2 regions of the Streptomyces sp. NBC_01390 genome follow, and region 2 is predicted to be linked to the other one. Evidence: riboswitches for the same ligand, from Rfam matches in the RefSeq annotation. Region 2 holds a riboswitch; the other holds the start of a gene.
What was found. Region 2 has a riboswitch for ZMP and ZTP ahead of OG241_RS42010 (phosphoribosylaminoimidazolecarboxamide formyltransferase). Riboswitches for the same ligand answer to the same signal wherever they lie in the genome.
Positions count from the first base shown of each region.

Region 1: linked by a shared signal. The riboswitch ahead of OG241_RS47950 (bifunctional 5,10-methylenetetrahydrofolate dehydrogenase/5,10-methenyltetrahydrofolate cyclohydrolase) and the one ahead of OG241_RS42010 (phosphoribosylaminoimidazolecarboxamide formyltransferase) in region 2 are both predicted to bind ZMP and ZTP.

Region 1 covers NZ_CP109551.1:10,757,113-10,772,420, forward strand. Annotated here, with positions in the region: gene OG241_RS47920 (glycosyltransferase) at 1-1,340, opposite strand, end outside; gene OG241_RS47925 (metallophosphoesterase family protein) at 1,574-2,083, shown strand; gene OG241_RS47930 (XdhC family protein) at 2,088-3,194, opposite strand; gene OG241_RS47935 (endoglycosylceramidase) at 3,308-5,170, shown strand; gene OG241_RS47940 (YncE family protein) at 5,208-6,479, opposite strand; gene OG241_RS47945 (TetR/AcrR family transcriptional regulator) at 6,684-7,373, shown strand; gene OG241_RS47950 (bifunctional 5,10-methylenetetrahydrofolate dehydrogenase/5,10-methenyltetrahydrofolate cyclohydrolase) at 7,827-8,675, opposite strand; ZMP/ZTP riboswitch at 8,698-8,790, opposite strand; gene OG241_RS47955 (nuclear transport factor 2 family protein) at 8,805-9,179, opposite strand; gene OG241_RS47960 (hypothetical protein) at 9,351-9,647, shown strand; gene OG241_RS47965 (type III PLP-dependent enzyme) at 9,721-10,950, opposite strand; gene OG241_RS47970 (IucA/IucC family protein) at 10,947-12,680, opposite strand; gene OG241_RS47975 (MFS transporter) at 12,680-13,891, opposite strand; gene OG241_RS47980 (IucA/IucC family protein) at 13,888-15,308, opposite strand, start outside.
Region 2 covers NZ_CP109551.1:9,348,740-9,364,047, forward strand. Annotated here, with positions in the region: gene istA (IS21 family transposase) at 1-356, shown strand, start outside; partial or broken gene OG241_RS41980 (AAA family ATPase) at 353-493, shown strand; partial or broken gene OG241_RS41985 (IS110 family transposase) at 930-1,445, shown strand; one part of gene OG241_RS41990 (IS3 family transposase) at 1,490-2,406, opposite strand; one part of gene OG241_RS41990 (IS3 family transposase) at 2,406-2,670, opposite strand; partial or broken gene OG241_RS41995 (transposase) at 2,737-3,504, shown strand; gene OG241_RS42000 (hypothetical protein) at 3,516-4,043, opposite strand; gene istB (IS21-like element helper ATPase IstB) at 4,077-4,868, shown strand; ZMP/ZTP riboswitch at 4,906-4,990, shown strand; gene OG241_RS42010 (phosphoribosylaminoimidazolecarboxamide formyltransferase) at 5,025-6,182, shown strand; gene OG241_RS42015 (IS607 family transposase) at 6,431-7,015, shown strand; gene tnpB (IS607 family element RNA-guided endonuclease TnpB) at 7,012-8,469, shown strand; gene OG241_RS42025 (lytic polysaccharide monooxygenase) at 9,266-10,372, shown strand; gene OG241_RS42030 (GH92 family glycosyl hydrolase) at 10,738-14,025, shown strand; gene OG241_RS42035 (hypothetical protein) at 14,074-14,463, shown strand; gene OG241_RS42040 (GH92 family glycosyl hydrolase) at 14,499-15,308, opposite strand, start outside.

The DNA.
Region 1 (15,308 bases), 1.4 Mb from region 2:
CCGCCCGCCGCCGTGCCGGGGTCGACGGTGGCCGTGCCGCGCAGCACCAGCCGCACCTGCTGCCCGTCCTCGTCGGCCGGGAGGGTCTCACGGGTCAGCTCCACCGGCTGGAAGAACTGGGCGGCCGTGGACCGCTCACGCACCAGGAAGTCCGCCGTCGCGCTCCCGAACCGGGCGACCGTGGACGCGCCCACCCGGGCGATCGCGTCGTCCGCGTCGGTGGGCGTGCCGTCCAGGTCGGCGCCGTCGCTGTCGTCCTCGGCGGGGAACGTCATCGGCTTGCCGCGCGAGGTGAACTCGGCGGTGAAGCCGACGTGCAGGACCCCGTCCCGCCACTCCACGCTCTGCGGGGTGGCCGTGGGGGCGAGGGACGCCTCCCACTCGGCGAACGCCACCACGTCGTCAAGACGGTCGGCGGCGATCAGCGCCGCCACGATCCGCTGCGCCTCCTGCATGCCGTTCGCGACACCCGGGCCGAAGCGCTCGACGACGACCCCGCGGATCTCGTCGAACATCTCCTTGCGGTAGTCCTCCGGCAGCTTCAGGAGCCTGTTGGAGCGCATCCGCTCGACCATCTCGTTGCGCAGCCAGCGCCGGTAGAGACGGTCGCGCACCGCACCCGGTTCGGTGTACCGCTCGACGACGTCGAGGGCCTCGCGCAGGTTGCGGAAGTAGCCGACCGGGTCGAAGCGTTGGAAGCCCGCGTTCGAGGCGTCGTCGCGCTTGATGTGGTAGTAGCAGACATAGTCGCTGAGCACGGAGACGTTGTCCGCGCGCAGATACGCCTCGGTCACGAAGACATGGTCCTCAAGGCGCCGCCTGCCCTCGGGCCAGCGCAGGCCGATGCGGTCGAGGAACGCGCGACGGAGCATCTTGTGCGGGGTGAGGCTGTCGATCAGCGGGGTGTTCTCGACAGTGGCCTTGGGGTGGTTGTGCCGGAACAGCTCGACCGGCACGGGTCGGCCCTTGCCGGCCATCTTGCCGACGATCACATCGGCGCCGTTGGCCACGCCGTACTCGTACATCCGCTCGAGGGCCTCGTCGCCGAGGTAGTCGTCGTTGTCGACGAACATCACGAATTCGCCCTGCGAGGCCTCGATGCCGACGTTGCGCGGCTTGCCCGACCAGCCCGAGTTCTCCTGGTGGATGACCTGGATATTCGGCTCCGCCGCGGCGAGCTCGTCCAGCCGGGCCGGGGTCCCGTCGGTGGAACCGTCGTTGACGAAGATCACTTCGTACTCGTCGGCGGGCAGCGACTGCCGCAGCAACGACGCGACGCAGTCCTCGATGTACGGTCCCGGGTTGTACACCGGAACGATGACGCTGACCTTGACCGGCATGCGGCTGAAAGCTCCCTTTTTGGCTCTACTCCCCGTTCCCGCAACGACACGGTCCGGGCTGCCTGATACTAACCTCGCGCGCCAACCGACACCTGCCGGGGCGCGGCAGCGCCCCCAAGGGGCGCGGGGAACTGCGCGACAAGCCACGACGGCGCAGCAGCCGCAAGACGGCAGATCGTGGCACCCCCAGTCGCGCCGCCCGCAAACCCAGCAGCGCGCCTACGCTGAGGCCCGTGCACCTCTTGCTCCTCTCCGACACCCACCTCCCCAAACGCGCCAAACACCTGCCGGCGGCACTCCTCGCGGAACTCCCGAACGCCGACGTCGTGATCCACGCCGGCGACTGGGTAGACACGGCCACCCTCGACCTGCTGGAGAGCCGCTCCCGCCGCCTGATCGGCGTGTACGGCAACAACGACGGCCCCGACCTACACGCCAGACTCCCCGAGGTGGCCTACGCCGACCTGGGCGGCCTGCGCTTCGCGGTCGTCCACGAGACCGGCCCCGCCCAGGGCCGCGAGGCCCGCTGCGTCGCCCGCTTCCCGGGCGTCGACGTCCTGGTGTTCGGCCACAGCCACATCCCGTGGGACAGCACCGCGGAAACCGGCCTGCGGCTGCTGAACCCCGGCTCGCCGACGGACCGGCGCCGCCAGCCGCACTGCACGTACCTGACGGCGACGGTGACGGACGGCGGGCAGCTCACCGACGTGGAACTGCACAGGCTGCCGCCGCGGCACCCCTGAGCAGTCAGTCCGTCCCGGTCGGATGAACCGCCCCGCCTGTCGCTGTCAGCGCCACCCCGCTGCCGCCCCACCGCAGCGCGACGATCTCGGCGGCCACGGACACCGCCACCTCCTCCGGCGTACGGGCGCCGAGGTCCAGCCCGATGGGGGAGCGCAGCCGGGACAGCTCGGACGCCGTGAGGCCGGCCTCCGTCAGCCGTCGCCGCCGGTCGTCGTGGGTGCGGCGGCTGCCCATCGCCCCGATGTACGCGGCGGGCCGGCGCAGCGCCTCCTCGAGCAGAGGTACGTCGAACTTCGGGTCGTGGGTCACGACGCAGATCACCGTGCGCTCGTCGGTGTCCGTGCGGCTCAGATACCGGTGCGGCCAGTCGACGATCACCTCGGCGCCCTCGGGGAAGCGCTCCGGGGTGGCGAAGACCGGGCGGGCGTCGCAGACGGTGACCCGGTAGCCGAGGAAGGCGCCGATCCGGGCCACGGCGGCGGCGTAGTCGATGGCGCCGAAGACGAGCATGCGGGGCGGGGGCGCGAAGGAGTGCAGGAACACGGTGACGGCGTCCTCGCGTCGCTCCCCGTGGGGTCCGTAGTGCCGCAACCCCGTTGCTCCCAGGGCGAGTTCACCGCGAGCATCGGCGGTGACGGCCACGTCCAGGCCGGTCGTGCCGAGTGTGCCGGCCACCTTGTCGGGCCAGACGGCGAGCGTGGCGCCGCGCGTCGCGGGACCACCGGTGACCGTGGCCACGGTCACCGGGCGGCCGGCTGCCACCGTCTCCGCGACCGCCGCGAAGGAGGGATCGAGAGCGGGCGTGACGGGCCGTACGAGCACGGTGATCTCGCCGCCGCAGGTGAGCCCCACCGCGAAGGCGTCCTCGTCGCTGTAGCCGAAGGTCTCGAGGCGGGCCTCGCCGTGCGCCACGACCTCCCGGGCCAGCTCGAACACCGCGCCCTCGACGCATCCCCCGGACACGCTGCCCACCACCTCGTCGCCGGGCCCCACGGCCATCGCGGCCCCCGGGTCGCGGGGTGCGCTGCGGCTCACCGAGACGACGGTGGCGAGTCCGAACGGTTCGGCCGCCGCGTACCAGCGCCCGAGCGTCGGGAGGATGTCTCGCACGATCCGCTCCTTTTGTCGCCCATGTGACTTGATCATCGCCCATGAGGGTCAAAAGCTGAAGATTACTCAGGAGTCAGTTTCTATTGACGGCCCCTGATGCGCGCGGGACTGTAATGCGCATGTCGAAGTCACGTGTGCACTTGCTCGGCGTACTGGTTCTGGTCACCGGTTTCGTGACCACTGTCGGCTCCCAGCCCGCCCGGGCCGACACTCTCTGGTTCGACTCTCCGGCCTCCACCGCTCTCACCGTCCAGAACGGCCGGTTCACGGACTCCCTGGGCCGAGAGGTCGTCCTCCGCGGCTACAACGTCTCCGGCGAGACGAAGCTCAAGGAGAACAACGGACTGCCGTTCGCCTCCGTGGCAGACGCCAAGAAGTCGGCGACCGCCCTGCGAGCGCTCGGCGGCGGCAACAGTGTCCGCTTCCTGCTCTCCTGGGCCTACGCGGAGCCCGTGCGGTCCTCGGTGAGCAGCAGCTATCTGGCCGCGGCCACCGCCCAGATGGGTGCCTTCCTGGACGCGGGCATCCGCGTCTACCCCGACTTCCACCAGGACCTCTACTCCCGTTGGCTCTTCGACTCGGACAGCTGGTACACCGGCGACGGCGCCCCCAAGTGGGCCGTCGACCTGGGGAACTACCCGGACGAGAACTGCGGGATCTGCATCCTCTGGGGGCAGAACATCACCCAGAACGCCGCGGTGAAGAACTCGACGTACGACTTCTGGCACAACAGGTACGGGCTGCAGGACTCGTTCCTCGACACCGCGCAGAAGACGATGACGTACTTCAAGCAGAACCTGACGGGCGACCAGTTCGCGGGCGTGGTCGGCTTCGACCCGTACAACGAACCGCATCCGGGGAACCTCGACTCGGGTCAGACCAGCCGGACCTGGGAGAAGGACGTCCTGTGGCCGTTCTTCGTGAAGTTCCGGGCGCGGATGGACTCGGCCGGCTGGCAGGACAAGCCGGCCTTCGTGGAACCGAACATGTTCTGGAACGCCAACATCGACTCCCAGAAGCAGGAGGGCGGGCTCCTCGACGCGGGGACGGCCGGCCCGCGTTATGTCTTCAACACCCACTTCTACGACCAGAAGGCCATCTCCGGCATCCTGATGTGGGGCAACGCGGGAGACGGCCAGTACGTCACCGACTTCGGCACGGTCCGCGACCGGTCCGCCGCCCTCGGGACGACCGGGATCGTCAGCGAGTTCGGCCACCCGCTGAGCGGATCGGTGTCCGGCAAGGCGCCGTCGGTCTACAAGGCGATGTACCAGGCCCTCGACTCCCGTGTGAAGGGGGCGAGTTGGTGGGCGAACGCGAGCGTCTCCGGGCCGGTGCTGTCCGGCAGTCAGTGGCAGTGGGACATCTACAACGGCCGCCACAGGGAGCTGATGAACGACAACGCCGACAAAGTGATCACCAGCGGTGACGGCTGGAACGACGAGGACCTGTCCGCCGTACGCCTCGACGACTCCGGTACGGCGGTGCTGCGGCAGGACGCCCGGATGCTGGACCGCGTCTATCCGGGCGCCACCGCGGGGACGACGCTCGCCTTCACCTACGAGGACCGTTCCCGGGACGGGTCCACGACTCTCACCTGGAACCCGGTGCCGAGTTCACTGCCGAACGTGTCCCAACTGGTGGGCTCGGGCCAGTACTCGGTGCTGGTGTGGCGGTCAAAGGGCATCTCGGCGCCGACCGAGCTCCATCTGCCGGCGTCCTTCCCGACGGCGACCACCACGGTCGTCTCCGACCTCGGCACGGTCTACGGCCCGCCGGCCTACACCGCCACGACCCCGATCGCGGCGGGCACCGATCCCGGCAACACGGGAAGCCGCCGCCTGCTGCTCACCGCGCCGGACTCGGGGGTCCTGCACTACGCGCTGGTGACCAACGGGGCGACGGCTCCCTCGGCGACGCTGCTGAACGCCGCGCGGACCGAACTGGCCTCGTGGGCCGCGCAGAAGTTCAGCTAGTCGAGCAACCGGCGGTCAACTGGCCTGAAATGACAGGTCAGTTGGTCGCCGGGCCAGTCCAGTCCGCCTCGACATGGCCGAGGCGGACTCGCTGGGGGTGGTCGCCGACCGGCACGGACACCGTCTTCAGCCCGGTGGCGAAGTCGATGGCCGTGACCTGGTCGGCACCGCTCTCGGAGATCACGCAGGACTTGCCGTCGCCGCTCACCGTGGCCCAGTAGGGCTTCGAGGCGGGGACGAGCGGCCCCTCCTGGAGCGTCGCACGGTCGACGACCGTCGCGTAGTCGTCCATCGTGCCCGCGACGCACAGCTTCGTGCCGTCCGGCTTCATCGAAATCCCGTGGTGGCGCGAGTCGTTGACGAACGTGGTGCGGTCGTCGCTGGTCGCCGGGTTCTTCGGCAGGGTCTTCGTCCGGGTGATCTTGTCGGTGGCGACGTCGTACTCGAAGAAGCCGTTGAAGAACGAGACCTGGAAGTACAGCTTCGACTCGTCGGGCGAGAAGACGGCCGGGCGGACCGCGTCCGAGAAGTCCGTCAGGCCGATGGCGTTGAGCCGGTCGCGCATGTCGATCACCTTCACCTGCTTGAAGGTGGTCGCGTCGACGACCGTGATCTTCCGGTCGCCCTTCGTGAAGTCCTGCCACGGAGCGTCCTGCGAGGTGTTGACGTCGCCGATGGCCATGTTCCAGATGTACTTGCCGTCCTTGGTGAAGATGTTCTCGTGCGGCTTGTCGCCGGTGGCGAACGAGCCGATCTGCGCGCCGGTGTTGATGTTCAGCACGTGCACGGTGTTGGAGATCGAGGCGGAGACCGCGACCCGGGTGCCGTCGGGGGAGACCGCCATGTGGTCGGAGCGGTAACCCGACACGGGGAAGCGCCAGTTGATCGCCCCGGTGGCGAGGTTGATCGACACGACGTCGGCGAAGCTGGGCCGGGAGACGACCACCGACTTGCCGTCCGGGGTGGAGTACATGTCGTCGACCAGCTGGTCGTGGCCCTCGCCGACCCCGTTGCGGATGGCCATGAAGTAGATCCACTTGATGGGGTCGGCGTTGATCGCGGCCAGCCGCGCCGCCTTGTCGGGTACGACGTTGATCCGGCCGATCTTGGCGAAGTCGCCGGTGGACTTGATGACGTCCGCGGTGCCTTCCCAGTTGTTGCCGACGAACATCACCTCGCGCAGGCTCGCGGCGGACGTGCCGGAGTCCTCGGCCGCCGTCGCGGCGATGGCGGTGGTCGCGGGAGCGGTGACGGTCAGAACGAGGGCGGCGGCCATGGCACAGAGGTGCCTGGATCTGGAAGCGGACATGAGTGCTCTCCCCTCCGGGAGTGTACGGACGGACTGTGGCGGGTGCATGACATATGGGGCAAAAGAGAGATCGCGGCTGCGGGCGGGAAAACTGAACACGGTCCCGTTCAGATTGGACTTACTGGAAAGTAAGGAGGGGGTGCCCTTCTCCACAAGACTCCGTACACGACAAACTTGGCCCCCGGACCGACGAAGGAGTGTTCATTGGCGGGCAGACTCAGGGCGCCGACCGGTCGCTACGCAGGCAGGACGGCCGAGGAACGACAGGCCGAACGGCGCCGGAGGTTCCTGGAAGCCGCACTCCAGCTGTTCGGCGACACGCCGGGCTACCGCTCGACGACCGTCGCCGCGCTCAGCGAGGCGGCCGGTCTGTCGACGCGCCAGTTCTACGAGGAGTTCCGCACCCTGGAGGACCTCCTGGCCGCCCTTCACCTCCAGGTCAACGACTGGGCCGAGGGGGCGGCGCGCACCGCGCTGGCCGCCGCCGAGGGCCTGCCGCTGGCCGAACGTGCCGACGCGATCTTCCGCGCCTACGCCGCCAACGTCACCGCCGACCCGCGCCGCATCCGGATCACCTTCGTCGAGATCATCGGCGTCAGCGCCCGCCTGGAGGAACAGCGCCTGGCCCGCCGCTCCCGCTGGGTGAACCTCATCTGCACGGAGGCGGAGGCCGCCGTCGCCGTGGGTGAGGCGGCGCCACGCGACTACCGGCTCGCAGCGACCGCGTTCATCGGCAGCGTCAACGGCCTGCTGCACGACTGGAGCGCCGGGTGGGTGGACGCCACGCTGGACGAGGTGGTGGACGAACTGGTGCGGATGCTGCTGGGCATCCTGCGCCCGTCGGGCTGGCTGCCCCCGGGCTCGGCGCGAGCCGAGGGCCCCGGGACCTCCTGACGCTCCCGGGGCCGCCCGGACGGGGGTGCGCTCGTCCGGCCGGCGCTGCTCAGGGGGCCCCGTCCGGTTCACCGACTCCAGCACCGGTCAGACACCGTCCCGCGCGCCGATCCGGGCCGCGAGGACACGCGCCCGCTCGCCGTACGAGGGGTCACCGTGCGCCCGTACGAGAGCCGAGGCCGGTGTGGCGGTCGTGGTCCACGCCCAGGGAGACCGGCCTGCCCGCCCGGAAACCCCCGTCGAACCGGATCGGCACAGGCACCGCCGGCACCCCCGCCCGGGAGACGGACCACGCCCGAACTCCTGTACACGGTAGGGGTGTTGCTCGACCACTGGCACCTGCCCGGTCAGGCCTGCGTGTGCGACGGACGCGGCTCCCGCCTGATGCCGATCATGGACCCGGTCACCGGTGCCGTCCTCGGCCTGGAGAACACCGCAGTGGGGCCCGGAGGCTCACGCCCCGAGCTGCCGGGCGGCCGCGTCGACGGTCTGTTCCAGCAGGGTCGCGATGGTCATCGGACCGACACCGCCCGGCACCGGGGTGATCAGTCCGGCCCGCTCGACGGCGGAGTCGAAGTCGACGTCGCCGATGTTCCCGGGGTTGTACCCGGCGTCGATCACGACCGCGCCGGGCTTGATGTCCGCGCCCCGGATCAGCCGGGGCCGGCCCACCGCGGCGACCACGATGTCCGCCTCGCGGACGACGGACGACAGGTCCCGCGTCCGCGAGTGGCAGTACGTCACCGTCGCGTCCCGGCCGAGGAGCAGCATGCCGACCGGCTTGCCGAGGATCGCACTGCGGCCCACCACCACGGCCCGCCTGCCGGACAGCTCGACGTCGTACGCGTCGATCAGCCGCATGATGCCGCCGGGCGTGCAGGACACGAAGCCCGGCAGACCGAAGCTCATCGTCGCGAAGGAGGCGAAGGTGACACCGTCGACGTCCTTCTCCGGTGCGATCGCCTCGAACGCGGCCCGCTCGTCGATGTGCGCGCCCATCGGGTGCTGGAGCAGTATGCCGTGGACGCCCGGGTCGTCCGAGAGGGAGCGCAGCGTGCCGACCAGTTCCTCGGTGGTCGTGGCGGCGGGCAGCTCCACATGGCGGGACTCGATGCCCGCCCTGCGGCAGCGGTTCTGCTTCATCCGGACGTACGTGACGGAGGCGGGGTCCGCTCCCACCAGCACGGTCGCGAGGCAGGGCGTCGCGCCCGTGCGGTCGGTGAGATCGGCGGCCTTCTTCGCGGTGTCCTCGACGATGCGCCGGGCGAGAGAAGTGCCGTCCATGAGCCGGGCCTGAGACATGGTCCACTCCTGAGCGAGCAGTAGTCATCGCCCAGGCGCACGGCACGCGCTCCGCGTTCTTCGCGAGGCCGCTCCCCGGTGGTTGTCCACCTCAGCGCCAGTCACGACCCGCGCCCAGCCTAACCGACGTCAGGAATCCTCCTCGTCCCATGCCTGCAGCACGGTCTGGTCGACGATCTTGCCGTCCCGCAGGGACATCATCGAGCCGGCCAGGACGCGGACGCCGTCCGGATAGAGACAGGACTCGGTGTAGGCGACCTGGTCGCCCTGGACGACGACCTGTTCCAGCTTGTGGGTCATGTCCCTGCCGTACACCTCGGTCAGCATGGCCTCGATCTCGCCGCGCCCGTGCATGACCATCGGGTGGCTGGGCTGGGTCTTGTGGTCGACGACGCGCAGTTCGGCGTCGTCGGCGTAGAGCGACAGCAGTGCTGCCGCGTCCTGTCCTTCGATACCCCGGCGCAGAGCTTCGGTGTCGAAGGTGGGGCTTGCCGCGGTGCCCATGGTGACCTCCTTCGAGGGCCGCGGCCCGATCGGGTCCGGGCCGCGAGGGGCCTCTCTCCCGAGCGTCCTCCGTCCCGGGAGGCTCGGCAAGCGCAGACGGACGATGAGCCTGACGAGTGAGCGGGGCGCGGTGCCCGTGTCCGGTGAGGGGCGCGCGACGTTGCTCAGGACATGATCTCAACACGACGAATCGCCGCCGCCGTTGGTCTCGCCATCGGTGTCACCGGCCTCGCCGCCCCGCTGGCGAGCGCGGCTCCCGCCGCCGACCAGAACGCGGGCAAGCTGAACCCGATCGCCCAGCTCGACTCGCTCGCCATGAGCGAGATTCCCGCCCAGTACCAAGAGGACCTGCCGCGGGTCTCCAGCCAGCTGAGCTCGCTCAACCGGCTGAACGACCTCCAGCAGCTGCAGCAGCTGACCGACCTGGCCGCCCCCGTGACCGGCCTGCTGCCGGGTATCGAGGCCTGACGGACTCACGGACCGAAGGTATGCGGGCCGCCCGGCCGGACCGGGCGGCCCGCAGGCGTGTCGTCCTTGTTTGCTACTGCGGCCTTGTGTGCTCCTGCGGCCCGCTCGTCGTCGCCGGCTCCGCGCCCAGGAAGTGGAAGCCGGGCCTCGGGTGCATCAGGAAGTCGTGGTGGGAGATGTTCCACGCGTAGGCGCCCGCCATCGAGAACAGCACCCGGTCACCGGCCCGCAGCCCCGGCGCCGGGACCTGCCGGGCCAGTACGTCCTTCGGGGTGCACAGCTGGCCGGCCAGCGTGACCCGCGGCTCCTTGGCCGCCGGGCGCGGCCAGGGGTGCGGCCAGGCGTCCACCGGCAGCACCGTGCACGGCTGGTCGTGGCCCTTCGTCGCGGGGGTGCGCAGATGGTGGGTGCCGCCCCGGACGACCGCGAACTCCTCGCCGTGGCTCCGCTTCACGTCCAGCACCTCCGTCGCGTACCAGCCGCAGTACGCGGTCAGCGCCCGGCCGGGTTCGATGCGCAGAGTCGTTTCCGGGTACGCCTCCGTCAGCCGGGCCAGACCCCTGCCGAACGCCGCCCAGTCGAAACGCCGGGCCGGCGCGGCGTAGTCCACGGCCATCCCGCCGCCGACGTTCACCTCGGCCATGTGCACGCCGAGCCCCGCCGCCCAGGTGACCACCGACTCGGCCACCGCCAGCTGCTCCCCGGCGTCGAGTCCGCTCGCCAAGTGGGCGTGGACACCGCGCAGTTCGAGCTGCGGATATGTCCCGTCGGTCAGCGCCCGGAACACCGGCGCGGCCCCGGTCGGGTCGAGTCCGAAGGGCGTCGGCCGGCCGCCCATCGTCAGCGAGCTGCCCGCCAACGAGCCGTCGGACACCGAGATGTTGACGCGCACCAGCACAGCCACCCGGCGCTCGGTCCCGACCTGCCGCGTCAACTCGGCGAGCATGCGCAGCTCGTGCTCGCTCTCGACGTGGAACCGGTCGACGCCCAGCTTCAGTGCGGTCAGTACCTCGTCCGGTGTCTTGCCGGGCCCGCCGAACGCCAGCGGCCGGACCGGCGCCGCGCCCGCGACATGGGCGAGTTCGCCGCCGGAGGAGACCTCGTAACCGTCGACGTACGGCGACAGCGCGGCCAGGATCTCCGGCTCCGGGTTGGCCTTGGCCGCGTAGTACAGCTCGGCCCGCTCGGGCAGCGACTCCCGGACCATTGCCGCGTGAGTGCGCAGTTCCGCCAAGTCGTAGACGTACGCGGGCAGTTCGTCGGTGGACAGGGACAGCGCGTGGTCGCGCACGGCGAGGGTCATCGGGTGCTCCGGGTGGTGTCGCGCAGGATGTCCTCGGCGAGCGGGGACGGCAGCCGTACGTAACCTGCCTCGCGGTCCGCCTTTCGTTCCCAACGGGTGAGCAGATTGGCCTTCGCGGGCAGCGGAACCCCGGCGAGCAGTGCGGCGAGCCGCGGCGGGCAGCCGGAACGCTCCGCGTAGGACCGGAGCGTGTCGCGCACCCGCCCCCACAGGGCGGCCTCGGCTTCCGGGTGCAGGTCGGCCAGGGCGGCGAGGAGTTCGGCGATGTGGTTGACGAGCAGGCAGTAGACGACCCGGTCCCAGCCGCGCTGCGCGTCGTACGTCATCGGGCCCGCGACCTCGGCCGGTACGGCGGCGAGAGTGTCCCCGTGGTGCTCGGGCACCAGCTTGGTGCCTTCCAGGTCCCGGAAGAGCACCTGGACGGGGTGACCGTCGCCATCCACACAGATCAGCACGTTCTGCAGATGCGGCTCCAGGACCAGTCCGTGGTCGAAGTAGGCGGCCAGGACAGGGGGGACGAGCAGGTCGAGGTACGCCGACCACCAGTCGAGGGCGGTCTCCGGGGCCGTGTCCGCGAGCAGCCGGGAGACATGTGCGGCACTCGACGGGTACTCGTCGGCAACCGCCGCCGCGAGAAGGGGAGTTGCCCCCGGTGCGAGGCGTCGGGGCAGGCCCTCGCGGACGATCACGCCGAAGCCCTCGAAGAGTTCACGGTCCGGGGTGCCGTCGAGCCCGGGCAGGGCGAGTGTGCGGTAGGCGGGCTCGCGGAGCACCGCGCTGCCGGGGAAGCGTGTCGCAAGGTCGGTCAGGGCCGGGGCGAGGGCGCGGGTGAGGGCGACGGCGCCGGACAGCTCGTAACTGCTGTTCTTGCGAAGGCAGTTGGTGATCCGCACGTTCAGGCTGAACTTGAGGAACGTCTCGCCGTCGTACAGGGTGCGTACGGACGCGGTGGCGGCGAAGGGGCGACCGCCGGGGCCGAGGTCCAGGATGTCGCCACGCTCCAACGCGGCACGCAGCAGCGGGTGTTCGCGCAGGGTGCCGTACTGCCAGGGGTGCGTGGGCAGCAGCCGGTAGCCGTCGGGGACGTCCGTGCGCTGACCGTCCAGCGCGGCGACGGCCCAGGGGGCGGCGTTCTCCTCGGCGATCAGGTCGGCGCGCACGGCGAGATGCCGCAGCGGGAAGACGGCCCCGGTCTCCGGCGCGTAGGCCGCCCAGGCGCGCGGGTCGCCGGTGCGGGCCTTGGGCGTGGGGTGGAAGCGGTGGCCGAACAGCAGGGACTGCTCGGAGGCGAGGTAGGCGGCGAGCTGGTCGTCGGCCGGTCCGGTGGGGCGCTCACCGGCCAGGGCGGCCGTGACGGCCTGGTGGCTGGAGGTGATCTGCTCCAGGAACTCGTCGTTGCGTTCCCCGGTCCGCAGGGACAGCTCGTCGCGCGTGTACTGGGCGAGGCACCGCCAGCCCACCGTCGCCCAGCCGTCGCCGGCCCGCTCGCTCACCGGGCCGGCGAAGCGGTGGGCGCCCAGAAGCGACGTACGGCGCAGGCCGACCCGCAGGAGAACGCCGCGGCGGGGCAGCCGGAGCAGCAGGTGACCGTCGTCGACGACGGTCTGGCGTTCCGGGCCCGACACCTCGCGCAGCAGGCAGTTGAGGAGCGTGTGGGTCACCACGTCGTCGGCGGTGGGGAGTGAGGCGGGGGCGGTCGTGGCGTCGGGCGAGTCGGTCAGCGAGGGCATCAGCGGCTCCAACGGGCGTGGGGCGAGCGGGGGTTGAGAAGAACGAGGGAGGCGAGCACGGTGACGGCGGCGGCTGCGCCGCCCGTCAGTACCGGTGCGGCCGGGCCGAAACGGGAGCTGCCCGCCGCCGCGGCGAGACCGGCGACGACGGCGCCGGCCTTGGAGAAGAACTCCAGCGACCCGAACATCCCGCCGGGCGCACGGCCCTTGGCGCAGTCGGCAGCCAGTACGGACAGGGACACCAGGCCGAGGGTGAGCCCCACCCCGAGAACCAGTCGTACGGCGACCAGCTCGGCCAGTGAATCGGTGACGCCGTGTCCGGCCAGACCGAGCGCGATACAGGCGAACCCGAGGACGATCCCGGACCTGGGCCGGTCCCGGACCGCCGAGTGCACCGCGAGCGCCGACACCAGATAGACCAGGTGGGGGAGGGCGAAGAGAACGCCGGACAACGTCGCCGACGTGCCCGGCAGTTGGTCCTCGACCAGGGAGATCAGATAGGGGAAGGAGATCACGGTGGAGAACACGAACGCGAACTCCAGGGCGTACAGGGTGCGCAGGGAGACCACCGGCGCCACGGCGGGCGCGGCGGTCTCGGGTATGGGCTCCGCGGCCTGTTCCTCGCTCGGTTCGGGGAGCGCGGCGAGCAACAGGGCGGCGGTCAGCGGGAGTACGGCCAGCAGGGCGTACTGGCGGTGCGGTGACAGCCAGCCCGACAGCGAGCCGACGACGATCGGCGCGACGACCAGGGCGGCCCGGGCGCTGCCCTGCATCAGGGTGAGCGCCCTCGACAGGGCGGGGCCCTCCAGCGAGGCACCCAGATAGCCGTTGGATGCGGCGAAGGTGCCGCCGAGGACGCCCTGGAGGATCAGCGCGGCCGTGAACGTGCCGAGGGAGTCCGCCCAGCCCGCGAGCAGAAAGGCGACGGCGAGGCCCAACTGGGCGCGCAGCAGCAGGCGTTTGCGGCCGAAGCGGTCGGCGAGCCGGCCCCAGAAGGGGGCGCCGAGCGCGCCGAACACCGTCGGGACCACGTACAGCACCCCGGCCCAGCGCGCGGAGCGGTCGCCCAGCTCCGGGAGGATCTGGGTGAGATACGGGGGCAGTCCGAGAGCGGCGAAGGACGCGACGAAGTAGCAGCCGGCCACCGCGTGCACATGACCGCGGCCGAACGAGGAGCGCCGCCCTGGCAGGCGCCATGCCTCGGCGCTCATCCGGCGATCCCGGAGCGAGACGAGGTCGCTTCTTCCGTGTCTGCCGTGTTGCCCGCGTCTGTCGGGTCTCCCGCGTGGAGCAGGTAGTTGGGGCCGGTGGTGTAGTGCTTGTTGATGTCGGCAGCGCCCGACCGTTCCTTGCTGAGCAGGGTTCCGGCGCTGACCATCGCCTTCACGGGCAGCTGGGGCGCGTCCAGGATCCTGGTGCGCAGTACGGCGGCCGGATTGCCGCCGAGCCGTTCGACCGCCTCGCCGAGCCGGTCGCGGACCAGCCTCAGCAGGGTGGGCAGCGGGGCGCGTCCGTGCCGGGCGAGCCCGAACGCGTAGGCGCCCGCGCACAGATGGACGGTGATGGTGGTGAACACGTCGGCGACCGGCTCGTCCTCGGTGCCGTAGGTCCGCTCGTCGTCGAAGCCCCACGGCCCCGGCAGGAGGGCGGCGAGCCGGGTGGTGTTGAGGCGCGGACCGTCGTCGTCCTTGAACAGCAGCCGCACCCCGCCCGGTTCGGGCCCCAGGACCAGTGAGACGTTCTGCTGGTGCGACTCCAGGGCGATGCCGTAACCGAACAGGGTGGTCTGCCAGTCGAAGAGGAGAGTGAGGCAGGCGTCCAGCAGGGCGAGCGGATCGCCGCCGTGGAAGCGGTCCGCGAGATGGTCGATGACCAGCCGTCCGCCGGGCGCCTCGGCGAGGAGAGCGGCCAGCGGGACGACGGCGGCGTCGTCGAGGCCGGCCGGCTGGCGGCGGCACAGGACGGCGAGGAGCTCGTGTCCGGCGTGCGCGTACGTCGTCTCGTCGGCGTGCAGGACGGTGTCCCGGAAGCGGGGCTCGCGTGCGACGACCCGCTCGATCAGCCGCTGCCCGGCGGCGCCGTCGACAAGCGTGCCCGGCTTGATGGAGCGCCGGTTGCGCAGCCCCAACGTGGATGTGGTGAGGGGGAGTTTGAGGTGCAGGGTGGGATCGGCGGCCACCGCGACAGTGCGCGTCGACAGGGTCGGCACCACTTCCAGATGTCCGTGGTCGGCGAGCCGGGCGCGTCCGGAGAGGCCGGTCACGCGCAGCGCCTCGTCGAGCGGGGCTCCGACGGTCAACGGGTGCACGGGCAGGGCGAGATGCGTGTTCTGCAGGTCTTCCATACCGAGCATCGCGGGCGTCGGCCAGACCTCCGGCAGCGCACCCGCGAGGGTCACCGCCTCCCGGGGTACCGCGAGCCAGCGCAGCGCGAAACGGGGGTGGAACTCCGGTGTGTACGCCCGCAGTTGCACCTCAGTGAGCCCGGCCCGGCCACGGGCGGTCGGATACACGGGGTGGTCGGTACGGGCGGCGAGGGTGTCGTACGCCAGAGACGACGTCAGGCCCGTCCAGCCCGCCGGGTCGGCTCCATGACGGCCCGTCAGTCGTTCGTCGGTCTCGTCGCGCG
Region 2 (15,308 bases):
AGGGCACCCGGGCGCTGATCGCGGTCCTGCTGCTGCACCGGCACATGGTCCACGAGCATGTTGTGGCCGGAATCGCGACCGCGCTGCGGGCCGGAGCGCTGACCGCCGACGCGGTCGCCCTGGAGGCCCGCAAGTGGGGCGAGGCCGACCAGGGCGCCGACCAGCCGGCCGACGACCAGGAAATTCCGCCGCGCCGGGTGGATGCCGGGGCGACCGTGACCTCGCTGACCGAGCGGCGCCTGGCCGCGCTGCCGCCCGACCCCAGGCCGCTGCCGTCGGTGGCCGCCTACGACCAGCTGCTGCGATTCCGTCGGCGTCCCGCCGACGGCCAGGCATACCAGGAAGAGGCACCGTGACCGCCAAGCGCAACCGCGGACTGACCGAACAGGCCGCCGACACCGCCGTGGACCAGGCATGCCGGATGCTCCGGCTGCCCACCATCCGCACCCAGTACCCCGAACTCGCCGACGCCGCGGTCCGCGATCAGATGACCTAATTCGTAGTTAGAGCGGTCGAGTTGGACGCTCAAGCGGTGATGGCCGCGCGGGTGCCAGGTGGATGCATGCGGTTCGGCCTGGCCTTTGAGGCCTACGGACAGACTGGGCACGTCTTGGCGCCCGTGGGCCATCACCCCGACCTGCATGTTGGTGCTCGTCGGCGCTGGACGTACGCCTGCAGATGACTGGGCTGAGAAGGCCTGGCGGTAGATCGGCGCCGTTCAGCGCTGTCGGGCATCAACACCAGGCCTTGCTCGTTCGTTGGTGTTGGTGGGACGAGCCCACCTCATGGTGACCTCTTGATAGGCCTGAGCCGTCTGAGCTCCTGCATAGACCGAGGCCCGTGGGGCGAGCTGGTGCCACGAACAGCTACTGAGGTGGCGGACCGGCTGTAGAGGCTGAGTCCTGGGATTAGGTCGCTGCGTGGCCCGCATGAGCTCGTGGATAGGACAGAGCTACGGCGGAAGGAAAGCCTTGATCTACTGCGGGATTGATTGGGCCGAACGTACCCATGACGTTGCCTTGGTCGACGACAGCGGCCAACTCGTCGCCAAACGGCACATCACCGACGATGCCGCCGGCTATCGGGTGCTCCTGGATCTGCTGGCTGAGTACGGCGACACCGAGGAGAACCCGATCCCAGTTGCGATCGAAACCTCCCGTGGCCTGCTGGTCGCGGTGCTGCGGACGGGCAAGCGCAAGATATTCGCGATCAATCCGATGGCCGCAGCCCGCTATCGCGACCGGCATGCCGTCTCCCGCAAGAAGTCCGACCCCGGTGACGCCTTGGTCCTGGCGAACATCCTGCGCACCGACATGCATGCCCACCGGCCACTGCCGCAGGACAGTGAGCTGGCCCGTGCCGTCACGGTTCTCGCTCGCGCCCAGCAGGATGCTGTCTGGAACCGCCAGCAGATAGCCAACCAACTCCGCTCCCTGCTGAGGGAGTTGAGGGGCCTCGCGTTTTCCGGGCAGGCATCTGACCGTCTATTTCACGCGGTGATTCGCAACTTCTCGTACTGGGCGTGGACTTCACGTGGAGGGCGGTAACCCACTGCCGAGTGGAGGCGTTTGCGATTGTACCAGAATTCAATGTAGCGAGTGATGTCCTGCCGGGCGGCCTCGCGAGTCAGGTAAGTCACCCTTGATACACGCTCGTTCTTCAGAACCCCGAAGAACGATTCGGCCATGGCATTGTCGAAACAGATCCCGGTGCGGCCCGAGGATCTTCGGAGCCCAAACCGGTTGAGCACCTTCCCGAACTCGGCTGACATGTAGTTGCTTCCGCGGTCGGAGTGAAATATCGCGCCCGCCGAGAGGCTCCTGTTCCGTGATGCGTTGCGGATCGCCCTGGATATCAAAGGAGTTCGGTAGTGGTCGTCCATCGCGTAACCGATGACTTCCTTCGTACAGCAGTCGATTACCGTCGCGAGGTACAGCCAGCCCTCCCCGGTCGCGATGTAGGTGATGTCACCGACGAGCTTTTCGCCGGGTGCGTCGGCGGTGAAGTCACGGCCCACCAGGTCCGGCACCTCGCCGGCCGCGGCCTGGGTGAGGCCGAACCTCTTCGGCCGTGGCTGGCAGGGCACCAGGCCCAGTTCGCGCATGAGGCGGCGGACCAGCTCCATGCCCGCGGCGACGCCCCAGCGGTCCAGCTGGGCCTGGACGCGCCGGTGTCCGTAGGTGCTGTCGGACATGTCGAAGGCTTTCCTGATGAGCAGTTTCAGTTCGTCACGCCGCTGGACCGTCGCGGATTCCGGGCGGGATCGCCAGTCGTAGTAGCCGGATCTGGAAACGCCGAGTCGGCCGCACATGAACTCGACGCTGTATGCGTACTCCTCGGTGTCGAGCCGCATCTCGTCGATGAACTCGTACTTGCTTGTTACCGGGGTTCCTTCGCGAAGTACGCTGCGGCTTTTTTCAGGAAGGTAACTTCCATCTCCAGCTCGCGGTTGCGTCGTTCGAGTTCCTTCAGGCGCGCCCGCTCGTTCAACGTCAGTTCCGCATCGTGAGCCGGTTCCTGCTGCTTCTGGTGCTTCTTCACCCAGCCGCGTAGCGTCTCCGAGTTCAGCTCAAGCTCCCGGGCGACTTCGGAGATCGTCTTGCTGGACCTCAACGCGATCTGGACGGCTTCCTCGCGGAACTCCGGAGAGTACTTACTGGGTGGCGCCACTTCTTCCTCGTTTCCTTGTTCAGGACAACCCTATTGGGTGCCTGTCCGGAAACTTCGTGGCCCGTCAAGTACTACCCCGCGGCTTTGATGGCCGTTGAGTCGTGGAAGAAGGGCCTGTGCCGGCCCGAGGCCCGCGAACTTCTCCGCCTCGCCCCCACTGCGACGCGAGCCGCAGAGCTGACCCGCGCACAGCTTCAGGCCGCCCTCAAGCGAGCCGGCCGCCAACGCGGCATCGCCGCGGAGGCTGACCGGCTCCGTGACATCCTCCGAGCCGACTGGGCTCACCAACCTCAGCTGGTTGAAGATGCACTCGGCAGGCAGATGCTCGCCCTCCTGCTTCAGCTGGAAGCCGCCTCCAAGGCCGCCGACGACCTCGAAGAGGCGGTGGATGAAGCGTTCCCTGAGCACCCGGATGCTGAGATCATCCTCAGCTTTCCCGGCCTCGGCATCCAGCTCGGCGCCCGGGTGCTCGCCGAGATCGGAGACGACCGCCAGCGCTTCGCAGACGCCCGCGGACTGAAGGCATACGCCGGCGCCTCACCCATCACTCGCGCCTCAGGCAAAAAGTCGAGCGTCACCCGGCGGTGGGTGAAAAACGACCGACTGAACCACGTCGGCTATCTCTGGGCCTTCTCCGCACCCAACGCCTCGCCTGGAGCCAAGATGCACTACCGCCGGCGTCGCGACGATCACGGAGACTGGCACGCATCCGCCCAGCGCAACCTCTTCAATCGCCTGCTCGGACAGCTCTACCACTGTCTCCAGCACGGCCGCCGCTTCGACGAAGCCGTGGCTTTTCCTGCCCCAGTCTCTGCGGTCGCGCGGGTGGCCTGAGCGCGGGGATCTCACAGAAGTCCGGCGGCCTGCCGAAGCTTCGCCCGGCTGTCCGGGTTGATCAGGCCTTCCGGCAGCATCGCCACCACACTTGCGTGTTGCTCGAACACGGCCCTGCACTGCTCGCGCTCGGGGTGATCGTTGTCGTTGCCGAACCACAGCGCCATGGCCTCGTTGCCGGAATCGATCGGCTCGGAGTAGTCGGCGACAGTGACCAGACGGTCCAGTAGTCCGGACCGCTCAGGAACCTGCGGGTCGCCTGCGAGACGAAGCAGGAACGGCAGGACCACCGGCATGGCCGGATTCATCTCGGCGATGCTGAACATGGTGTTGGTGAGCACACGCTGGGCCTCGGCCGCGGCAGCCTGATCGAGCAGGCCGTACAGCAGGACTGGGATCGCGGCAGGGCACCCGGAAAACTCCGACCAGCGGACCTCCTCACACCCGTGGAGGGCAGGATGCCCACGGCCGGCATCAGCTGCCTGCGGATACTCGTGGAGAAACCGAGCGATCGCCGCCTCCTTGGCGGCCACATCCATCCTGCACACCTGTCTGTCCCCCGTCCCGCCGCCATAAGCCCCGAGCTCTGCGTCAACCGCACTCTTGCCCGACCGGCGATCCGCACGCAAGCCAAGACAGCGAGCCAACAGTGTTCGATTCCCCAGGCGCACACAGCTGCTCGGCTTGACGAGTTAAGCGCCTTAGGTGTCTATCGCGGGTTCCTGGCCGAACTGCTGCTGTCCGAATGCGACGACCGGGCACGGCGCCGTTCCGAGCGCCGGATCAAGGCAGCCGGCTTTCCGCGCGAGAAATCGCTCCGGCAGTTCGACTTCGACGCCAACCCCGTCATTGACCCGGCCGCCATCCACACCCTCGCCAAGTGCGACTGGGTCAAGAAGGGCCTGCCGCTGTGCTTGATCGGCGACAGCGGAACCGGCAAGTCACACCTGCTCATCGCGCTGGGCACCGAGGCGGCGATGCATGAGTACCGGGTGAAGTACGTGCTGGCCACCAAGCTCGTCAACGAGCTCGTTGAGGCTGCCGATGAGAAGCTGCTGGCCAAGACCATCGCCCGCTACGGCCGCGTCGATCTTTTGTGTATTGATGAACTCGGCTATATGGAGCTTGACCGTCGCGGGGCGGAGCTGCTGTTCCAGGTTTTGACGGAGCGTGAGGAAAAGAATTCTGTGGCGATCGCCTCCAACGAATCCTTTGGAGGGTGGACCAAAACCTTTACGGATCCAAGGCTCTGCGCGGCAATCGTGGACCGGTTGACGTTCGGCGGGAACATCATCGAGACCGGCACCGACTCCTACCGCCTGGCTGTCACCCGCGCCCGCGCCGAAGCGGCTGCCGCGAGTTGACTGCGCGCCCCGACCGGGTGCGGCGCCGGGTAAGATCCTGCCCGGCCGCAACTGGCGAAGGTGGACAACCACCGGGGAGCGGCCGTTTTCCCACGTGAGCGTCGACCGCCTGGGCGCCTGCGTCAGTGATGTCCAGCTGACCCAGGAGGTTATGACGTGGATCTACGTTACGGAACCAACCCGCAGCAGCACGCGGCCTATGTCGCACCAGTACGCCCCGGCCAGTGGCCGGTCCGGGTGCTGCAGGGCAGCCCGTCCTACATCAACGTGCTGGACGCGCTGAACAGCTGGCAACTGGTCCTGGAGGCCGCCCGGGCTCTGCAGCGACCAGCCGCCGCCTCCTTCAAGCATGTCTCGCCGGCCGGCGCGGCGGTGGCCGGGCCCGTCGATGACGTCACGGCCGAGCTCTACAGCATCGACCGCGACGGTGTCGGAGCGCTCACCAGCGCCTACCTGCGTGCCCGCGATGCCGATCCGAAGTCCTCCTACGGCGATTTCGCCGCCGTCTCACATCCGGTCGACACCGAACTCGCCGAGCTGCTGGCCGGTGTGGTCTGCGACGGCATCATCGCCCCCGGCTACGCTCCCGGCACCGTCGCGACGCTCAGCCGGAAGAAGAACGGCCGTTTCCTGGTCATGGAAGCAGACGAGGCGTTCGTGCCCCCGCAACACGAGGCACGGGAGGTGTTCGGCCTGCGGCTGACCCAGCAACGCGACGCTGTGACGCTCTCCAGCGCTCTGCTGGACAACGTCGTGTGTGGTGCGCTGTCCGCGACGGCAGCGGAGGATCTCCTGCTGGGCTTGGCCGTCCTGCGCTACACCCAGTCCAACTCCGTGTGCTACCTGCGCGGCGGGGCGACCCTGGGGATCGGCGCAGGCCAGCAGTCCCGCGTGGACTGCACCCGCCTGGCCGGCGCGAAGACCGACACCTGGTGGCTGCGACGCCACCCGGCGGTCCGCGCGCTCACCTTCCAGCCGCACATTCGGCGCCAGGACCGGATCAACTGGCAGATCCGCTTCATCGAGGGAGACCTCACCCCGGACGAGAACGTTCGGCTGGCGAAAGCACTCTCCACACCCGCACCCGAGCTGACTGACGACCAGCGCAAACAGTGGCTGACTGGCTTGAGAGAGGTCGCGTTCGTGTCGGACGGCGCCTTGCCGTTCCGCGACAACGTCGACCATGCTCACCGGCACGGCGTGGGTTTCATCGCCGAGCCGGGCGGATCGGTCCGTTCCAGCGAGGTCGAGGACGCCTGCCGCGAGCATCAGATCGCTCTCACCCGCACCGGGCTCCGGTTGTTCCACCACTGAGGTCACCGAGGTCCCCGCACCAGCCAGCGGTGGGGGACCTCAAACCCGGTGAACCATCCCGACCAGAGCACTCCGCGAGTGCCGTCGGGCCCCAGAGCATGTCCTCAGGTGGAGTTACTTCTCAGCTACAGAGTTCGGTCCCACGAGCGCCAGGTGGAGTCAAAACTGACCTACCAATGGAGTCGGTTGTCACTGACGAAGCCAATTCATAGTTAGTTCTGGTCGTATATCTTGAATATCTTGACCTTGTGAAGCTTTCGGAGCGGGCGCGGCAGCAGGGTGTGAGCTACCAGACCGCCTGGCGATGGGTGAAGGACGGGAAGATGCCGGTGCCGGTCCGTCAGGCGCCATCTGGAACGTGGCTGGTCGCTGAGCCCGCTGCGGCCGTCTCTGCGACCTCGGGGCGGGTGGTGGCGTACTGCCGCGTGTCATCCGCCGACCAGAGTGCCGACCTTGAGCGGCAGCCCGCCCGGGTCGTGGCCGGCGCGAACGGGCTCGGCCTGGCCGTCGCCGACGTCGTGACGGAGGTCGGCTCGGGGCTGAACGGACGACGCCGCAAGTTGCACCGCCTGCTGTCCGACCCGCAGACGGTGGTGATCGTGGTCGAGCACCGTGACCGGCTGGCCCGGTTCGGCGTCGAGCATCTCGAAGCCGTCCTGTCGGCGTCCGGGCGGCGCCTGGTCGTCCTCGACCCCACCGAGGCCGCTGACGACCTGGTGCGGGACATCACCGAGGTGCTGACGTCGATGTGCGCCCGCCTGTACGGGCGGCGGGCGGCGAAGAACCGTGCAGAGCGCGCGGTGGCCGTGGCGACCGGCGAGGACGCCGAGTGAGGAAGTTCCAGCCGCAGCCCGGTTTTGTGGTGCAGGCGTTCCGGTTCGCGCTGGACCCGAACGCCGCCCAGGAGGCCGCGCTGCGCTCGCACTGCGGCGCCGCCCGTGCCGCGTACAACTGGGCGGTTGCCTGGGTCGAGGCGTCGTGGTGGCAGCGCAAGGCCGAAGAGTCGTACGGGATCGCCGAGGAGCAGCTGACGCGGTGGCGGCCGTGGTCGCTGCCTGCGCTGCGGAAGGCGTTCAACGAAGGCAAGCACACCGACCCGCGTTTCTCCGCCTGGTGGGAGGACAACTCCAAGGAGGCGTACTCCACCGGGCTGGCGAACGCCGCCGCCGCGTTCGACAACTACGCGAAGTCCAAGCGCGGACAGCGCAAGGGCAAGCGAGTCGGTATGCCGCGCTTCAAGTCGAAGCGGAAGGCGCGCCTGTCCTGCCGGTTCACGACCGGCACGATCCGCGTGGACGCCGACGGCCGGCACGTCACCCTGCCCCGCCTCGGCACGATCCGCAGCCACGAACCCACGGTGAAGTTCCTCGACCGAGTCCACGCCGGCACGGCCCGGATCCTGTCCGCGACCGTCCGGCACGAACGCGGACGCTGGTTCGTCTCGTTCCAGGCCGAGGTCAAGCGCGACCTCGAACACGTGGCGCGGCCGGACGTGGCGGTCGGCATCGACCTCGGGGTGAAGACCCTCGCGGTCATGGCCGACAGCACCGGCGAGATCCGCACCGCGCCCAACGCGAACCACTACGACCGGGCGCGCAAGCAGCTGCGCCGCGCCTCCCGGGTCGTGTCCCGCAGACAGGGACCTGACCGGCGCACCGGACAGAAGCCATCGAAGCGGTGGGAGAAGGCCAACGCCGCCCGCAACAAGGTGCATCACCGGGTGGCGAACCTCCGCGAAGACGCCCTGCACAAGCTCACCACCGCCGTGGCCGCCGAGTACGGCGCCGTCGTGGTGGAAGACCTCAACGTCGCCGGGATGCTGCGCAACCGGCGGCTGGCCCGCCGGATCGCCGACGCCGGATTCGGCGAGATCCGCCGCCAGCTCGACTACAAGACCAGCCAGCGCCACGCCACCCGCATCATCGTGGCCGACCGCTGGTACCCCTCCTCCAAGACCTGTTCCGGGTGCGGCGTAGTGAAAGCCAAGCTGCCGCTGCACGTCCGGACCTACGAATGCGACGCCTGCGGTCTGGTCATCGACCGGGACGACAACGCCGCACTCAACCTCGCCGCGCTCGCGGCAGCCGCAGTAACTGGTACCGGAGTGGCCGGAGACCAGGACACCGCCCCGGCGGTGTCGAAGCCTCGTGGAGCCGACCAGAAGGCCCGCGCCACCCGCCCCCGCCGCAAGGCGGAGGCGGGGCGGGCAGGTGGCGCAACCCTGCCTCACCAGCGGCAGACAGAAACGAGAGACCGTACTCAAGCCGAAGCCCTCACGCTTTGGTGATGTGACGGACCTTCCGGTCCGAAATACCCGGAATGCCGAGACCTGACTACGGTCCCGGCAACGGCGTGGAGTCTTCGCATAGGTGGACTTCCTCCCCTGAACACTGTGCATCGCCTCCGCCCGGTGGAGCGGAGGCCAGTGATCAGGGTGGTCGCTGTGCGGAAAGCGACTCAAGGGATTCCTGTGGCCGGGAAGTGCCAATGCCTGCTTCGGCCACGGGTGCAACGAGGGTTCGAGACGGTGACAGCGAAGCCGGACCATGGACTGTGCTCATGGTGAATCCGGCGACCCCCCCCGCCGCGAGATCCACCTCGGCCGAGGCAACGCCCGCCCCTCGTCGAGGCGGGCGACCAGCAGCAGGCCCTCACCCCGCCCTGTCATCCGCGCCGACTTCGCCGGCAAGCGCAGCCAGGCCGACGACACCTCACCCAGGCATACCGGTTCCCGTGGCGACACCGCGTCATGGCCTCCGTACGAGCACCCGACGGTGGCCGTGGCCGTACCGGGAGACCTCACGGCGGGCCGCCAAGCGCGCTCCTCGTGCGTCAGCCGTTTACATCTTCACCGCGCGGCGCTAGCTTCAGGAGTGAGTGAGGTGGGAGCGCTCCCATACCGAGCGGACCGGAACCCGTAAGCGGGAACCGCTCCCACCTCACCACCCCCCCCACACACACCCAGCACCCCGTGCGCATCGCGCAGCACGCGCGCCCCCAGCCGGGCGCGCCCCTTCACCCGCACGTTCCGTACGTACCGCACGACGTACGGCGCACCGCGTACGACTGAAGGAGATCATGACATGGCCCTGACATTCGCATCGACCTCCCCATCCTCCCCCCGCACCCCACGCCGATTACCGCTCCCCACCCGAGGCAGAGCCCTCCTCCTCGTTCTCCTGGCCCTGCTCACCGTGATCCCGGCCCTCGGTCTGGTCGTCACGGCGGGCGGCGACGCGCAGGCCCACGGCACCCCGATGAAACCCGGCAGCCGTACCTTCCTGTGCTGGGAGGACGCACTCACCGACACCGGCGAGATCAAGGCGATCAACCCGGCCTGCAAGACGGCCCAACAGGTCAGTGGGACAACGCCGTTCTACAACTGGTTCTCGGTGCTGCGCTCGGACGGCGCGGGCCGCACCCGGGGCTTCGTCCCGGACGGCCAGCTGTGCAGCGGCGGCAACACCAACTTCACCGGGTTCAACACCCCAAGCGCCGACTGGCCGTTGACCCACCTCACCTCGGGCGCCAACGTCGACTTCTCGTACAACGCGTGGGCGGCGCACCCGGGTTGGTTCTACGTCTACATCACCAAGGACGGCTTCGACCCGACCAAGACCCTCACCTGGGACGCGCTGGAGTCCCAGCCGTTCCTGACCGTCGACCACCCGCCGCTCAACGGCACCCCGGGCAACGTCGAGGCCAACTACTCCTGGAACGGCAAGCTCCCGGCGAACAAGTCCGGGCGCCACCTCATCTACATGGTGTGGCAGCGTTCCGACAGCGCGGAGACCTTCTACTCCTGCTCCGACGTCGTCTTCGACGGCGGCAACGGCGAGGTGACCGGCATCAAGGACCCCGGCAACCCGCCAACCGAGCCCCCGCCCGGCGCGTGCACCGCCACCCGCCGTACGACGGGCAGCTGGAACGGCGGCTACCAGTCCGAGGTGACCGTCACCAACTCCGGGACCGTGCCCATGCTCGGCTGGATGGTCGACTGGTCGCTCCCGGCGGGCCAGGCGGTCGACAGCCTCTGGAACGGCGACGCGACCTACAACGGCCAGGCGGTGATGGTCCACAACGCCAACTGGAACGGCTCGCTGGATCCGGGCAGGACGGCGACGTTCGGGTACGTCGTCCGGGGCTCGGGTGGTGATACGGCAACTACGCTGCCCTGCCGGGTCGGTTAGACCGGCGGGGCCGCACCGCGACTGAGAGACCGCTCAGGGCGGACCCGGTGGCTGTCGGCCACCGGGTCCGCGAGCCGGGCCCGCACGGGGGATGAGGCCCGGGGAAGTAGGGCATGGGGGGTGTGAACCGCCTGGACGAGACAACGTTGTCCGACGGTTCGAACATCACTCTATCGCCCCAACGGACAACATCGTCAAGCCGGTTGCTCCCCCGTCGGAGTGCACCCGGTACCCCGCACGCGTGACCGGCGTGCGCGTCCCCTCGGAGGCGCTCGCCCTCCCGTGGTACCGCTGGCGCACGTCACTGTCCCGCGGCTTGTGCGACCTGCTGTGCGCGACCCGTCCGAAGGAGGAGGGGCCGCGTCATGCGTGTCCGCCCTACGTCCCTGTTGCTGGCCGTCACCCTGGCACTCGGCACGCCCACCCCGGCGCTCGCGGCGACGCCGGCACCCCCGAACTCCCTGGTCCAGGACCCCACTCCATACGTCGATCCGCTCATCGGCACCAGGAACGGCGGTGATGTCTTCCCTGGCGCGGTCGTCCCGTTCGGCATGTTCTCCTGGAGCCCGGAGAACACCCGGGGCGACGCCACCCGGACGGCCGCCCCAGGCGGCTACCACTACGACGCCACCCGCATCCGGGGGTTCAGCCTCGCTCACATGTCCGGCACGGGCTGCGCGGGCGGCAGCGGCGACATCCCGTTCCTCCCGTACGCCGGTCAGGTCACCTCCTCCCCGTCGAGCGACACCAAGGACGCGGTGTACGCGGCCGACTTCAGCCACGCCGACGAGACGGCCGAGCCCGGCCACTACCGGGTGGGCCTGGCGTCCGGAGTCACCGCCGACCTCACCGCGACCACCCGCACAGGCTCCGCACGCTTCACCTACCCGCCCGGCCGACCGGCGTCGATGCTGATCCGTACCGCCAACTCCGAGGTGGGCTCGACGGATTCGACGGTCACGATCGACCCCGCCGCCCGCACGGTCTCCGGCTCGGTCACCTCCGGCAACTTCTGCGGCCACCTCGACCCCGAGGGCCGACGCCCCTACTACACCCTCCACTTCACGGCCCGCTTCGACCGCGCCTTCAAGGCGACCGGCACCTGGCAGGACGACCGGCTGAGCCCGGGTGCCACCTCCGCGTCCGGCGGAACAGGCGGCTTCACCGCGAACAGCGGCCGACCTGTGGCGGGCAAAGGGGCAGGCGGATACGTGGAGTTCGAGCCCGGCGCGGGCCCGGTGGGCGTCAAGGTCGGTATCTCGTACGTCAGTCGGGCGGGCGCCGAGGCCAACCTCGCGGCCGAGAACCCGCCGGACCGATCCTTCGCCTCGGTCGAGTCCGCGGCCCGACAGGTCTGGCGGGACAAGCTGGCCGCCATCAATGTCGGCGGCGGCACGGAGGCGGAGCGCACCACCTTCTACACCGCCCTCTACCACTCCCTCCTCCACCCGAACATCATCAGCGACGCCGACCGTCGATACCGGGGCGCCGACGGCGAGGTGCACCTGGTCCGCGCGGGCCACGACCACCAGTACGGCACCTTCTCCGGCTGGGACGTCTACCGCTCCCAGGTCCAGCTGCTCACCCTTCTCGACCCCGACACCGGCTCGGACATCGCCCAGTCCCTCTATGAACTCGCCTGCCAGAACGGCGGGTTGTGGGACCGCTGGCTGCACGGCGCGAGCGGCACCCACGTCATGAACGGCGACCCCTCGCCCGCCGCCCTCGCCGGCATCCGCGCCTTCGGTGGCAGCAACTTCGACCTGCGGGGCGCGCTGGACTCACTGCTGCGGGCGGCGACGACACCGACCCGGCAGGACCTGTCACCGGCCGGCCGACCGATCCTCTCGGTCGGCCAACGCCCCTCTCTGGACGCCTACTTGGCGCACAACTACATGCCGTCCGTGTCCAACGCGTGGGGCGGCGCCGCGGAGACGCTGGAGATGTCGGGCGCGGACTTCGCCCTCGCCGAACTGGCCCGCGCGGCAGGGCGGACGAGGACGGCGGACAGCTTCATGAAGCGCGCCCAGTGGTGGCAGAACAACTTCGACATCGCGGCCTACCCGAGCGGCGGCTACATCACCAACCGCAAGGCGGACGGCAGTTGGGTCCCCGGCTTCACCCCGGCCACCGGGAACGGCTTCGTCGAGGGTACGGCGGCCCAGTACACCTGGATGGTCCCGCACAACCCGGCGGGCCTGTTCGCGGCGATGGGCGGCACCGCGCCGGCGGTCGACCGCCTGGACACCTTCTTCCACCACGCCGACGGCAGCTGGGCGCTCACCGGCAGCGGCGGCGAGAAGTCCGAGCTGGACAACGAACCCTCGGTCAACGTCCCCTACCTGTACGCCTACGCGGGCGCACCGCACAAAACCCAGGAGACGGTCCGCGCGGCGATGACGAGACTCTGGTCGACTCGCCCGGGCGGCATCCCCGGCAACGACGACCTGGGCGCGATGTCCTCCTGGTACGTCTTCGCCGCGCTCGGCATGTACCCGCAGGTGCCGTCCCGCGCCGAACTGGTCCTGGCCTCGCCCCTGTTCCCGAGGATCGAGATCAACCGCCCCTACGGCAACGACATCTCGATCCACGCACAGGGAGCGGCGGCCGACACCCCGTACGTCCAGTCCCTCACGGTCAACGGCCTGACGAGCGACCGCCCCTGGCTCCCGGCGTCCTTCGTCCGGCACGGCGGCACCCTGGACTACACCCTCACCGCCACCCCGAACCCCACCTGGGGCGCGGCTCCGTCCGACGCCCCACCGTCCTTCCGGGCGGGCGAGCAGCCGTACCAGATCGGCGTCGGCCCCACCACGGCGACGCTCGCACCGGGTGGCGGCGCGGGGGTGGACATCCGGGCCGTGTCCCTGAGGGGCGCCGCCACCCCGGGACCCCGGGTGCGTTTCGAGGTGGAGACCCCGACGGGAGTCACGGCAACGCCCGTCTCGGGGACGGTGGTTGACGGCTTCCAACGGATCACGATCTCCGTCCCGCCCACCGCCGAGCCGGGCTTCTACGAGGCGAGAGTCAAGGTGACGTCGACGGACACGGCGTACGAGCAGCCGATCTCCCTGACGGTGGCGGCCCCGGGTTCCCTTCTCGCCGCCTACAACAACACGGGCGTCTCCGACGACACCGGCGACCACTCCGAGGCCGACTACGACGGCGGCGGCTGGAGCTATTCGCGCCAGGCCCTGGCAGCGGCGGGCCTGACCCCGGGCGCGCGGGGCAAGCTTCCGACGGGCCTGACGTTCACCTGGCCGGCCTCGCCGCCGGGCCGCCCCGACAACGCTTCGGCGACCGCCCAGCCCATCCAACTCACTTCGCCCGCATCCCAGTTGTCATTCATCGGCAGCGCGGTCTTCGGCGGCCGGCGAACCCAGGCGACCGTCACCTACACCGACGGCACCACCGACACGATCGACCTCGCCCTCACCGACTGGACGCTCGGCGGCGGTACGGGCAGCGTCCAGTACGGCAACGCGGTCGTCGCGAGAGCCGCGTACCGGAACGTCTCGGGAGCGGGCCGGGACCCGGTCCCGACGTACGTGTTCGCCACCAGCCCGTTCCAGGCACCGCCGGGCAGGAGCATCGCGAGCGTCCGCCTGCCGGCCGACGCCAACCTGCACGTCTTCACCCTGGCGACCGCCTGACCGTCACCGCCTCTGGCGGGCCACACCGTGGCGCGCGACCATCGAGAGATGGGGCAACGGCCGTACCTTCTGGATGAGTTCAAGTCCGAGGCCCGCGGCGCCTTCGCGTTCCTGGTCGAGAGTGAGGGTTCTGCCGAGCCGGAGGATGACGACTGCGAGCTGATGTACCGCCGCTCCGACCTAGCAGTGCGCCTCGGATTCTATTGGGGACGACCTGAGCACAGCATATGGACGTATCTCAGCCGGATCGCGCCGGACGGCGCAGAAGGCCGGGGTGCGTCGCTGGAAGACATCTACACCGCCACCGGCTGCGGCCCACCACAGGACGTCCCCGGCACGATCCACAACCGGCGCACCCTGCTCATGCGCGTCCACCAACACGCCGACGCCCTACGCCGGTTGCTGCCCCGCCTCCCCGCCCGCTTCCCCGAGCCCTGACCTGGCGAAGCGGGCGAGAAGCGGGCGGGAAGCGCTCAGGCCAGCAGCTCCACCTCCGCCAGCGTCGACTCGCCGTCGAGGACCAGGCGGTACCGCGCGTACGAGCCCCCGGACGCCACCGAGAACGCCCGGGTCTGCCTGTCCCACCGGAACGACTCGCCTGAACGCCGGTCCAGGGTCCGCCAGTTCGTGCCGTCCGAGGAGCCCTGCAGCTTCCAGCCCGTCGGAGCCTCGGTCCGGTCCGAGGACGTCAGCGTGTACTGAACGGCCTTCGCGTCGCCACCCGCGATCGGCAGCTCCAGGGACCTCACCGTCGCGTCCGTCGCCGACGTGTTGTCGAACAACGCGCCCTCACCCTCCAGCACATCCGCCCGAGGCGTCGGCACCTCGTCGTCCTGGGTGATCGAGACCGGCGCCGCGTTCCTGGACGCCCCCCAGGTCGACGGTTCGGGGCCCATGTCGAACTTCAGGGTTCCGCCCTGGGAGACGATCGAGTGGGGGAGTGAAGTCGACGTCCAGGGAAGGCCGTTGACCTTCAGCCCCTGTACGTACACGTTCCGGGCGCTGTTGTCCGGGGCCTCGACCACCAGATCCCGGCCGTTCTCCAGGTGCAGCGTCGCCTTCGTGAACAGCGGGGAGCCGACGGCGTATTCGCCGCTGCCCATGACCAGCGGGTAGAAGCCGAGCGCCGAGAACAGGTACCAGGCCGACTGCTCGCCGTTGTCCTCGTCGCCGTGGTAGCCCTGGCCGATCTCGCTGCCCGTGTAGAGGCGGGAGAGGATCTCGCGGACGTTCTTCTGTGTCTTCCAGGGCCGGCCGGCCGCGTCGTACATGTAAGTGACGTG